DNA from 2 places in the Lysinibacillus sp. UBA6686 genome. Region 1 is predicted to be linked to the other one. Evidence: riboswitches for the same ligand, from Rfam matches in the RefSeq annotation. Region 1 holds a riboswitch; the other holds the start of a gene.
What was found. Region 1 has a riboswitch for cobalamin ahead of B2R82_RS17050 (energy-coupling factor ABC transporter permease). Riboswitches for the same ligand answer to the same signal wherever they lie in the genome.
Positions count from the first base shown of each region.

Region 2: another riboswitch for cobalamin. It lies ahead of B2R82_RS16985 (FecCD family ABC transporter permease); the one in region 1 lies ahead of B2R82_RS17050 (energy-coupling factor ABC transporter permease).

Region 1 covers NZ_DKJS01000066.1:1,085-7,313, forward strand. Annotated here, with positions in the region: gene B2R82_RS17035 (energy-coupling factor ABC transporter ATP-binding protein) at 1-160, opposite strand, end outside; gene cbiQ (cobalt ECF transporter T component CbiQ) at 160-930, opposite strand; gene B2R82_RS17045 (energy-coupling factor ABC transporter substrate-binding protein) at 933-1,205, opposite strand; gene B2R82_RS17050 (energy-coupling factor ABC transporter permease) at 1,207-1,953, opposite strand; cobalamin riboswitch at 2,090-2,274, opposite strand; cobalamin riboswitch at 2,521-2,703, shown strand; gene B2R82_RS17055 ((2Fe-2S) ferredoxin domain-containing protein) at 2,843-3,214, shown strand; gene cobJ (precorrin-3B C(17)-methyltransferase) at 3,220-4,890, shown strand; gene B2R82_RS17065 (sirohydrochlorin chelatase) at 4,905-5,813, shown strand; gene cobK (precorrin-6A reductase) at 5,810-6,229, shown strand, end outside.
Region 2 covers NZ_DKJS01000065.1:14,951-21,179, reverse strand. Annotated here, with positions in the region: gene B2R82_RS16990 (heme ABC transporter ATP-binding protein) at 199-987, opposite strand; gene B2R82_RS16985 (FecCD family ABC transporter permease) at 992-2,038, opposite strand; cobalamin riboswitch at 2,189-2,380, opposite strand; gene B2R82_RS16980 (biotin transporter BioY) at 2,520-3,116, shown strand; gene B2R82_RS16975 (YdhK family protein) at 3,229-3,804, shown strand; gene B2R82_RS16970 (response regulator transcription factor) at 3,842-4,543, opposite strand; gene B2R82_RS16965 (sensor histidine kinase) at 4,521-5,915, opposite strand.

The DNA.
Region 1 (6,229 bases):
TAAGATGCTGAAATAATGTAGATTTTCCCGCTCCATTATGACCTAGTAAGGCAATTTTTTTGCCCTTCGGAATTTGGAGTGTAATATCTGTTAGGGCGTGTGTTCCATCTGCATAGGCGTAAGAAAGCTGATTTAGTTCAAAGTAAAAGTCTGTCGTCATTAGAAAAACCCTCCATACACGATGAGGAATAGTAAGATAGCTGCAATACCTAGCCAGTTTTTCATGCTATAGGTTGCATTCTCCTGCCAATAGACCGTTTCGCCACCTCGCGCTTGCATGGCATTATTAAGTTCGCGGCTTCGTTGGAACATTTCAGCAAATAATGCAGCAATAAGCATAGATATAGAGCGTAGCCACTGGGCAGGTGAATGATAACCAAGTCGTGCCTGCTGAGCAAGATGAATTTTTTGCATACTGTCTAAAAAAATAAAAATAAATCGGTATGTTAATTCCACTAGTTCAACAAACAAGGTAGGAATTCTACATTGTCGTAACACATGACAAATAGACTGTACAGATGTTGTTAGGATTAAAAAATATAAACAACTGACACTACCTAGAACGATGAAAAAAAGTTGCTTTGCTGTAACTAAGCTTGCATTGCCCACAAAAATTGTCCAATCATTGAAAGAAAATGCCCAAATATGTGCAGGTAATTCGTTAGCCGCTGGGGCTATTGAAATTAGAATAGATAGTAAGCTAGATAGTAAAAAAAATCCGGGTAACAATAATAGTTTTAAATAATATTTCACAGGAATTTTAGCGCCTATAATGATAAAGGCACTCATTACAATAAATGTAATGAGTGAAATTCGTTCATCTCTCATGATAAGCGACAATAATAATAGTCCAAAAGAAAACAACATTTTTTCTAGCGGATGAACAGACGCTAGCTTATTCATATATGCATACTTATCAATTAGTAACATACTTAACCTTCTTTATGTTTGCCGCGCATTAAGCCAATAAAGTATCCGATAAATCCAGCACCTATAGCAGCTTGTAGTGCAAATAGTAGGCTTTCAATTTCTCCACTTGGTGGTTCCCATAAGCTTTCAAACCATGGTTCGTAGTCAGCATTTATTTCACCGATTGCTGCCTCTGCTTCACCATCTGCTCCTTCGAATTCTGCACCCTTTTGAATGAATAGAGGGATAATTGCTAATAACACAACGATAGCTAGCAGTAATAAGTTTTTTTTCATTCTAATGTGCCTCCTTTGTTGAAAAAACACGTAATGCTTTTAATTCGCTCACATTGTATTTTTTCAAGAAGTTCATCACAACTACGGTTAAAATCCCTTCACTAACAGCAAGAGGGATTTGTGTTAATGCAAAAATACCTGCAAATTTTGTGAATGACGCCATAAAGCCACCAACCTCAGAAGGAAAAGCAAGAGCTAATTGAACAGAAGTGACAATATATGTACCTAAGTCACCAAGCATAGCAGCTAAAAACACAGCTAAGGAAAATGAAAGACCCATTTTTTGAGAGCCTTTAAATACATAATAAGCAATAATTGGACCAACTACTGCCATAGAAAAGGCATTTGCTCCTAAAGTTGTAAGCCCTCCATGCGCTAAAAGTAAAGCTTGGAATAATAATACAATTGTTCCGATTACACTCATTGCTAATGGACCAAAAAGAACTGTACCAAGTCCAACTCCTGTTGGATGCGAGCAGCTTCCAGTTACTGAAGGGATTTTTAATGCTGATAAGACGAAGGCAAAGGCACCTGATAGTCCTAAAATCATTTTTGTTTCAGGGTTTGCATCGATCGTTTTACGAATTGAACGTAATCCTAAAATAATAAATGGAATAGATACAACCCACCAGAAAATGGCCCACTCAATTGGTAAAAAGCCCTCCATTATATGCATGGCGAATGCACGATTTGGCACAAATAAAAATGCCAATAAGAAATAACTAAGCTTCCAGCCTGAGAATTTCAAAATTTCTCCTCCTTACATATAGTTTTTGAATTAGCGTGCGAAAAATAAAAAACACTTCTCCTTATGGGAAAAGTGCATAGCTAAAACAATTAGAATTCGATTCTACTAAGCCGCACACCTATCCTCGTAGGTTGAAACGTTCACATTCTTTTCGGCAGGTCTCCTGGCTTTAGTTCCTCATTTTATAGGCCTTCCCATCCGTTGGACAGTGACATTCTCTATAAAACTCCCTAGTACAGTGGCGGGACCGCGCCGGACTTGAACCGGCTTCCCTTTTAAGCGAAATGATAAGCACTTCGCACCGAAAAAAGATGAAGTTGTGAGATTTCACGACAAAGTGTAACATAATTTTCCATCATGATGCTATCTTTTTTTAGAAAAAATTTTTAAAATTGAGGTACAATCTAGAAAATTCTGATAAAATAAAAGAGAAATTTTTCTTTTTTCTACGAATTTTTTGATGAAATTTTAATGGAAATGTCACAATTTTAGAGAGAAATATTGAAATTTTAAAATTTTAAGATATGATAGAGACAGTTTTAAATTCATGTTAAACAAACAAATTTGATATAAAAACATACATAAGTGCTTGAATATTTTCAAGATAATAGGGAAATTGGTGAAAGTCCAATACAGCCCCCGCTACTGTAATAGCTGATGAAATCGCAAATGCCACTAGTGCAAACTTGGGAAGGCGCGAAAGTAAATGGAAGCTTAAGTCAGGAAACCTGCTTATGGAATGATGCATGCAAACTTTTCGGAGGGAGAAGTTGAAGCAAAGGCGAATACCTGTAATTTATTCGACTTTATTTGGCTTCTACAAAACCTTTACTCTTCGATTAGAGTAAAGGTTTTTCTTGTTCCTAAACGTATTGAGGGGAGAACAACGATGACTACTTGGAATTTAGAGGGGATGCAGACACATCTTTTTATTTGCAATGGCAGTAGCTGTATGAAAAAAGAAGCAGAGGAAATTACGCAAGCCATTCGTGATGAGATACAGTTGCAGGCACTTGATAAAAAAATACATACAACCCGGACACGTTGCAATGGCAGATGTAAGGATGCATGTGTTGTCATTGCTTATCCGCAAGGGAATTGGTACCGTGTGCCAACAACTGAACATGCGAGGGCACTTGTGCAGGATTTACATCATGAGTCACTGCACCATGAACATGTTTTTACGCTTCGTGAGGGCACATTACAGCGCACAGCACAAACAACAGCCATTAAAGGCATCGAAAAGGTGAAAGAGGGGTAACAAAAATGGCGCAAAAAGGAAAGATTTTTGTAGTTGGCTTTGGGCCTGGTGATTTTAATCATATTACACATCGGGCTGTGGAGGCATTACAACAGAGTGATATGATCATAGGCTATAAAACATATGTAGAGCTAATTCAGGACTTAGTTAGTGCAAAATCTATTGTTAGTACAGGTATGACGGAGGAAGTATCTCGTGCACAGGAAGCGGTACGCCAAGCAGAGGCAGGGAATATTGTTTCTGTTATTTCCAGCGGTGATTCTGGTGTATATGGAATGGCAGGGTTAGTGTATGAGGTATTAATCGAGCTTGGTTGGACGGAGGCAACTGGTGTAGAGGTAGAAATTGTTCCAGGTATTTCTGCTATCAACTCATGTGCAAGTTTACTAGGTGCGCCAATTATGCATGATGCTTGTACGATTAGTTTAAGTGACCACCTAACACCTTGGAATTTAATTGCGAAGCGTGTGGAAGCAGCAGCGATGGCAGATTTTGTGATTGCACTGTATAACCCAAAAAGTGGTCGACGTACAAGACAAATTGTGGAGGCCCAACGAATTTTATTAGAATATCGTTCACCTGATACACCAGTGGGACTTGTTAAAAGCGCTTATCGTGACCGTCAGGAGGTTACCATGACAACTTTAGCAGAAATGCTAGAGCATGATATTGGGATGCTGACAACGGTTATTATCGGAAATTCATCAACATTTTTCTATGATAATAAAATGATTACACCACGTGGCTATCAGCGTAAATACACACTTGGTGAGGAGAAGCAGCCATTACGTCCACACCAACGTTTAAGGGAAGAAAATGAGCCATGGGCAATGAATCAAGAAACAGGGGAGGCACGCAATGACTTTGCGGCAGATCCCAACGCTAATCGTATCGAACCCAGTTTAGCCATTTCTCCTAATCCAAAACAAAAAAAAACTTCACTTGAGATGGCGACAGCAGCCTTAGCGATGGTCAACGGAACAAGTGAGGTAAAGGCAACGCCCAAGCTTGTGCAACAAAAAATCGAATCTATCTTTGAGTTAGCTGTGAGCCCAGGAGTAGCCAATAAATTTTTCACCCCGCAACAGATGATGACGCTAGCAGAGGTTGTCGGGGAGGATGGAACGATGGAATACACGCCAGACCATCAAATCCATTTAAAAATTCCAACAACGGAGCCAGAAAAAATTACAGCAAAGCTACTTGAGGTTGGATTCTTACTGGCTCCGATTGGGGATGTACTATCATTAAAGGCTTGTGACTTCTGTTATGGGGAAAAGGCTGATTCGATTCCATATGCCGAGGAGATTCAGAAGCAGCTTGGCGGAATGTCTTTACCGAAAACGTTGAATATTGGCTTTAATGGCTGTGGTATGGCATGCTATCGAGCAGTATTTGATGATATTGGCATTGTTTATCGTAAAAGTAAGTTCGATGTTTTTATTGGGGCAAAGCCAGTTGGTCGTACAGCACATGCTGCACAGCCAGTTGTAGAGGGACTAGAGCCTGAACAACTTATTCCGCTCATTACGGACATCATCGAAGAGTATAAAGCAAATGCCCATCCAAATGAACGTTTGTTTAAGTATTTTAAGCGTGTGAAAAAGATTCTGCATTTTACGTACCAGGACATGTCTTCAAAAATAAAAGTAGAGCCCGCTCCATGCGGTGACTAGTGAGGAGTAATGAGATGAAAGCAATTTTATTTGTCGGCCACGGGAGCCGTTTAGCAGCAGGAAATGATGAGGTGCGTACATTTATCAAGCAAATGGCACCTCGTATTGATGATAGCTTCTTAGTAGAAACGTGTTTCTTGGAGTTTGCTTCTCCAAACATTGAAGAGGGTATAACAAACTGTGTCAAGAAGGGTGCAACAGAGGTGCATGTGATTCCAATCATTCTTCTTCATGCTGGACATTCAAAGCTACATATTCCAGCAGAAATTGAGCATGCGCGTGAACATTATCCACATATTACATTCACATATGGTCAAACAATCGGTGTCCATGAAGAGATATTTGCAATTTTAGAGGAACGTTTAGCTGAAATCGGCTTCAATGCTGAAGAGGAGCAACAGGATACAGCTATATTATTAATTGCACGAGGCGGCAGTGACCCATATGCAAATGGAGACTTTTATAAAATTACACGTCTGCTGTGGGAAAAATTGCCTGTGAAATATGTAGAAAGTGCCTTTATGGGGGTAACGGATCCTCGTGTCGAAGAGGGAATTGAGCGCTGTGTTAAGCTAGGTGCTAAAAAGATCATTATGCTTCCATACTTTTTATTCACGGGCATCCTAATGGAACGCATGAATGGTATGTGTCAACAATTTAACGACAAATATCCAGAGTGTGATATTCAAATTGCTGACTATTTTGGGTATCATGAACGCTTGCAAAATGTGCTACTTGAGCGTATTGAGCAGGCTGTAAATGGGACATCAACAGGGATGCAGGATTTAGAAAACTATCGAGCTTATGCAGCAGTGCATGGTCATGCGCATCATCATCACCATCATGACCACGACCATGATCACGACCACCATGATCATCATCACGAACATGACCACCACCATGAAGAGGAGTCTGTGAAATGATTTTCATGTTAGCAGGGACAAGTGATGCCAGAAACTTAGCTCTTGAAATACAGTCAGCAGGCTATCAGGTAACAGCAACAGTTGTTACTGAGTCTGCAGCCTCTAGCCTTGCTGAGGTGGGTCTACCTCATTTAGTTGGACGGTTAACAGCTGAGGAAATGGCAGCAATTATGACAGAACAAGGCTATCGTTTAGTTGTAGATGCCTCTCATCCTTTTGCTGAGGAAGCTTCAAAAAATGCCATGGCAGCAGCGGAGCAAGCAAATATACCATATATTCGCTATGAACGCGCGCATGAACATTATTCTCATCCTCTTATAACAATAGTAAAAGATTATGAGGAGGCTGCTCACTTAGCAGCAGAAAAACGTGGTGTCATAATGCTAACAACAGGCAGTAAAACGCTTGCGACATTT
Region 2 (6,229 bases), on a different contig from region 1:
GGTGAGAAGATGTCCGAAGGATTTAAAGATTTAAGCACATAGTAGTAATGATGAAGAGGGTGTTATTTGGAAGATTTGGACTGAGAATAGCTAAGGATTTTTGTAATAAATGAAGCATTGTCCTCCATTAACCACAGTCCTAACCATTGATAAACAACATGGCGTATCCGCACTAAGTGATACGCCTTTTTCATACTATCAATATTTTAATATTTTCGTATATTGCTCCGATACATACGTTAAATACGGCTTACCTGTAAGAGGGTGGGTTTGTATATCGGCATAAACACCAAATACATCTTGTAATAATGCTGGCGTAAGCACTTCTTCTGGTGTACCAGAGCAAACGATTTGACCTTGCTGTAAAACATAAATTTGATCGCAATACATAGCTGCAATATTTAGGTCATGCAAAGCAGCAACAACGGTTAAATGTAAAGTTTGAATTAAATCCATTAGCTGTAATTGATGCTGTATATCTAAATGATTTGTTGGCTCATCTAAAATAAGTATTTGTGCTTGCTGAGCAAGTGCACGTGCTACCATCACCCGTTTTTTTTCTCCACCTGACAATGAGCTGAAACTACGTTTTTCTAAATGTGTGATACCTGTTTGATTTAATGCATCCTTCACAATTTGAAAATCTCGTTCTTGATCAAGCTCCAATAATTTTTTGTGAGGTGTTCTTCCCATACTTACTAAATCATGTACTGTAAAGTCAAATAAAACCGGTGTTTCTTGACTTACTACCGCCAAATTTTTAGCAATGTTTTTACTTGATTGCTTAAAAATATCCTGCTCATTTAACAGAACCGTACCATTTTCAGGCTTTAATAGGCGGTACATATTTTTTAATAAGGTTGACTTCCCGCTACCGTTTGGACCAATTAGCCCAACAAATTGCTGTTCCCTTATTTGCATACTAACCTCATGTAATATGCGTTGATCCTGAATGGAATAGGATACCTGCCTTGCTTCTAATGTCATAGGTTTAATCTCCTTCACCGAAAGAATAATTATTACGGCGCAGTAGCCAAATGAAAAATGGTCCTCCACAAAAAGCTGTAATAATTCCAATTGGCATTTCTTCAGGAGCTATCAAAATTCGAGCAATCGCATCTGCCCAAACTAAAAAAATACCTCCTAATAAAGCACTAATTGGTATTACATATTTATAGTTAGAACCTACAATTATGCGAACAATATGTGGAATAATTAAGCCAACAAATCCAATAGAGCCGCTTACTGCAACAAGCACACCCGTTAATAAAGATACTAGTAGGATAAGCTGTAAACGAAACTGTTGGATATTGACACCTAATGTAACTGCTGCCTCTTCCCCAAGCAATAATAAATTTAAATGACGATAATGGAGCCACAGTAAGGCAAACACGACGATAAAAATAGTTGTAGGAATAATTATATTACTCCATTTTGCACCAGCTAGACTTCCAAGCATCCAATACATAACTGCCTTAATTCCACCCTCTTGCTTTGCCATCATTAAAATAAAATTCGAAATAGCAGATAAAATAAACGATACTGCCATTCCAGCAAGTAAAAGTCTAAAGACAGATATTTTTCCTCCAACACGGGCAAGGAAAAACACTAACAATATGGCTAGTAGTGAGCCTAAAAATGCAGATACTGAAAGAGCAAAAATTCCTAGGAATGAAAATGCACCTAAAATAATAACAGCTGTAGCACCGACTGTTGCCCCTGAGGATATTCCTAATATGTATGGTTCAGCTATAGAATTACGCACAAGAGCCTGTATAGCTGCTCCTGCAATTGCTAAGCCTGCTCCTACAATGGCAGCCAACAAGACGCGTGGCACCCGTATTTGCCAAATAATAATTTCTTGCGAGCGACTCCAATCCTGCTCTATAAAATTTTGGACGATTGGAATTTTGGACAGAATAACCTGCCACACATAAAGAGGTGTGATGGAAACAGATCCAACCATAACAGCCAAAGTCATAGAAATGATTAGTATTAGAAACAAAGACAGTGATAATAGTATAAATTTTTTATTCATATGTATAATACTCCTAATCAACCGTAATAGATATGAAGCAATAAAAAAGAGTATTTCATGCATAGTATGCATAGAAATACCCTAGAATCATCAACAAAGTCAGAAAGATTTCCTTCTATTGTCCGTAAATGCGTTCATCCTCGTGGGCATTACAACTATCACTAAATGGCAGGTCTCCTGGCTTCGAATCAACGTTTTATGATTACCTTCCCGTTCCTAAAACAGTGGCTAAATCATCATAAAACTCCTCATTACAGTTGCGGGACAGCGTCGGATTTTCACCGACTTCCCTTTTAAGTGACACTTTATATAAGATGCCACACCATTAGTATCCAAACTATTAAAATTATGACGATTCTATCATACATTTAAGTAGTTAGTCTATTAATTATCATTGAGTTAACTAAATTATAATTATAGGTTGACACAAATATTTTATTTTCATACACTATTTATAACTTTAATAGACAGGAGTGAAATTATGGCAACAGTTGCAGAACACTCTCATCATAGATTAAGAACAGTAGATATTGCCTATATTGGATTATTTTCAACGTTAATGATGATTGGTGCAAATATTACTTCTATTGTCCCTTTCATGTCTGTAGGTGGAGTCCCCATCACATTGCAAACTTTCTTTGCTATATTAGCTGGACTCGTTCTTGGTAGTAGAAAGGGTGCGCTTGCTTGTACGGTATATATGTGCATTGGCTTAGCTGGTGCACCTGTATTTGCACGTTTTGGTGGCGGCTTTGGACAAATCTTGAGCCCTACATTTGGCTTTATTGTCACATTTATTTTAGCTGCATTTATCGCAGGACTGATTGTTGAGCGCAGCGGCACAAAGAAAAGCTATATTGTTGCAGCAGTAATTGCTACAGCTATTAATTATTTACTAGGGACAAATTGGATGTACTTTGCTTATAAGCTATGGGCTAGCGCTCCAGATGCTTTCAATTATAAGATGGCCTGGCTTTGGATGATGCCGCCTTTGCCTAAGGATATTATTTTAGCAGTCTTTGCTGGTATTTTTGCGCATCGACTACAAAGGATATTAAAAATAATACCAATAAAATAGTTGAATTCTTAAAACGCCGATCCTACAAAGATGGCGTATTTCTTATAATCCTTCCATTATTTCTGCACATTTATTTGCTACATTAGGTGTAAATAGTGAGGAGGAATAAAGGATGAAGATAAAAAGAAGTTGGTTTATCAGTTTCCTGACAGTAATTACTTTCCTAACGTTATCAGCTTGCTCTGACAAGACAGAATCAGGGACGAAAAAGGACAATGACATTGAGCAGAATACAAAGATGGATCATTCAACAATGGATCATTCTAGCTCGGGTGAGGTGCCCGTAGCGTTGAAAACTGCCGTAAACCCTAAATTTCCAGAAGGAAGCACAGCTATTATTACCAATGGACATATGGAAGGTATGGAGGGAGCAAAAGCAACAATTGTAGGCGCATATGATACTACTGCATATATTGTCTCCTATGATCCAGCTACAGGTGGTGAGCGTGTAGAAAATCATAAGTGGGTTATTCATGAGGAATTAATTAATCCAGATTTAGCTCCATTAGCCTCTGGTACTGAGGTTAAGACAAATGCATCTCATATGAAGGGAATGGAAAATGCGACTGTTCGGATTGATAAAGCAGTCCAAACGACTGTTTATATGATTGATTACACAGCTACTACAAATGGAGATTCTGTAAAAAATCATAAATGGGTAACTGAGGACGAATTAAAAGCAGAATAAGATGCTGAACCTCTGTAGATTTCTTGCAGAGGTTCTTCTAGCTTCTAAGATCTAATGCATTTCTTCCTGCGGACTTAAGCCATTTATAGCCAAGCCCCCAAACAGTTTGTAAATAATCATCAGCAGGAAAACCACTTTTCCGTAGTTTCTCTCGTAAATTACGTACATGTGAATCAATTGTTCGATCCTCTATCGAATCATGGTAACCCCATACAGTATTAATAAGATGCTCCCTAGTAAAAACCTTATTTTGATGCGCTAAAAATAAGGCTAGCATCCCAAATTCCTTAGGGGTTAAGGATATTTCCTTCTGTCTAAAACACACTTCAAAGGATTCTTTGTTTAAATGTAATCCCTCAAACGACACAATATTTTCATCACTTTTTGCCCTCCTTAGAACAGCATTAATACGTGCTAGTAACACTTCTTCATCGAAGGGTTTCAGAATGTAATCATCTGCTCCTAGATTTAGACCTTTTACCATATCAGTATGCTCCCCTTTTGCTGTTAGCATGATGATGGGCACATCCCAAAATTTCCTTATTTCTTTACAGACCTGCCAACCATCCATTTCTGGCATCATGATATCTAAAAGTACCAGATCTACATGATTTTCTTCTAAATAGATCAGAGCCTTCTGAACGGATACCATTTCCTTACATGTGAAAACAGGCTCTAAATAAAGCTTAAGCAAGTCTAACATTCTTGGTTCATCATCAATGAGTAGTATTGTTTTCATGCTTTTTGACTCCTTTAAACGTTAAGATAAAAGTTGTTCCTTTATTTTCTATACTCTGGGCTGTAATTTCTCCTCCATGCGCCTGAACAAGCTCTTTTACAATTGAAAGCCCCAGTCCAACGCCCCCTAAAGCACGACTACGAGATTTTTCAACACGATAAAATCGTTCAAAAATATGAGGTAAATCCTTTTTGGGGATTCCCTTTCCAGTATCTTTAACGAGTATAGATACTAAATCGTCCTGTCTTTTTGCTATGACGGAGATAACGTCACCTGGGGAACAATATGATAATGCATTATTGAGGAGATTCATTAATATTTGTTCCAGCCTTGCAGCATCAGCCATTAAAGTTAATCCTTCTTCACAATGAACGTTAAAATGCAGCTGTTTTTCTTGAAAGGCAGGGCTCAATTTCCCTCTAATATTTTCCAAAATCTCATTCAATGGAAGACATTCTTTTTCAATAATAAAGGAGTTTTCGTCCATTTTAGCTAGATCAAATAATTCCCTTATTAAATGAGAGAGTCGATTTGTTTCTTCTATAATAATACCTAAATATTTTTGTCGATCTTGCTCCGTCAAATTACGTTTATAGAGAATATCCGCATAGCCTTTTATAAAGGTTAAGGGTGTTCTAAGCTCATGGGCAATGCTTGATAAAAAATCTTTGCGATCCTGTCTTAAATGATTCAACTCATCTGATAAATGCTGAATTGCTATAGCAAGATCACTTAGTTCATCCCTACCATTCGAAGAAAGTGCCACGGAAAAGTCACCATTACTCATTTTCATAGTAGCTTCTTTCATCTGAATTAAAGGGTGAGCTAGCTTTCTAGATAAAACAATAATGACTGCAATGGTTACAAAACCTGAAACAAATCCAACAATTAAAAAATGCTTATTTAAGCGCTCCATTAATGCATGGATTGAATCTGTATTTTGAAACATAAAAACATATCCAACTGTTCTCTGTTGCTTTTGAATTGGACTAATGGTTGCAATATATTTTTCATTTTTCCAATGACGCTGCAGTATTTTCCCATTATAAGGAACAGTATTCTCTAATTGATTTATATAATCTTTGATTTCAGGATGTGGGTTTGAAGACGCCAATATTGTTCCTGATATATTTGTAATAACTACATCTGTATCTTCCTCTGACTCCATTAGTACAATATGAGCTAGGGTCTCCTTGTCAAAATTTCGCTCTAAAATTGTTCTATGAGAGTTTCCTCTTGCCTGCAAGCTTGTTAGTTCCTCTTCAACCCTTGAATTGGTTAAAGAAGTATGTAAAAAGAACATCATAAATGTTTCAATGCAAAATAATGTAATAAAAAAAATGATTCCAAGCTTTAGTGAAAGTTTTCTCATTTGCTAACCACCATTTTGAGATTTCCAAAAAATCCGTGACATCTGCAGGGCATTATCATGCGTTTATATGTTTGCTGAATAGGAAAATTCCATCATCTCTTCCCTTTGAAGTATTTTATACCTGACGCTTCGCTTGCGGTACAAAACATTTGGCTGAATCACGTCAAAAGTATAACGTAAAAATATGAAGATTTTATGCAGTAGTACAGCATTTTTAATCGAGCATCTCTTTTAACATTCTACCACCATTCAAGTGCTTTATTCGTTTCAGCAGAAGTTAAAAAGTCCTGTAAGTATACCTAGTACTTACAGGA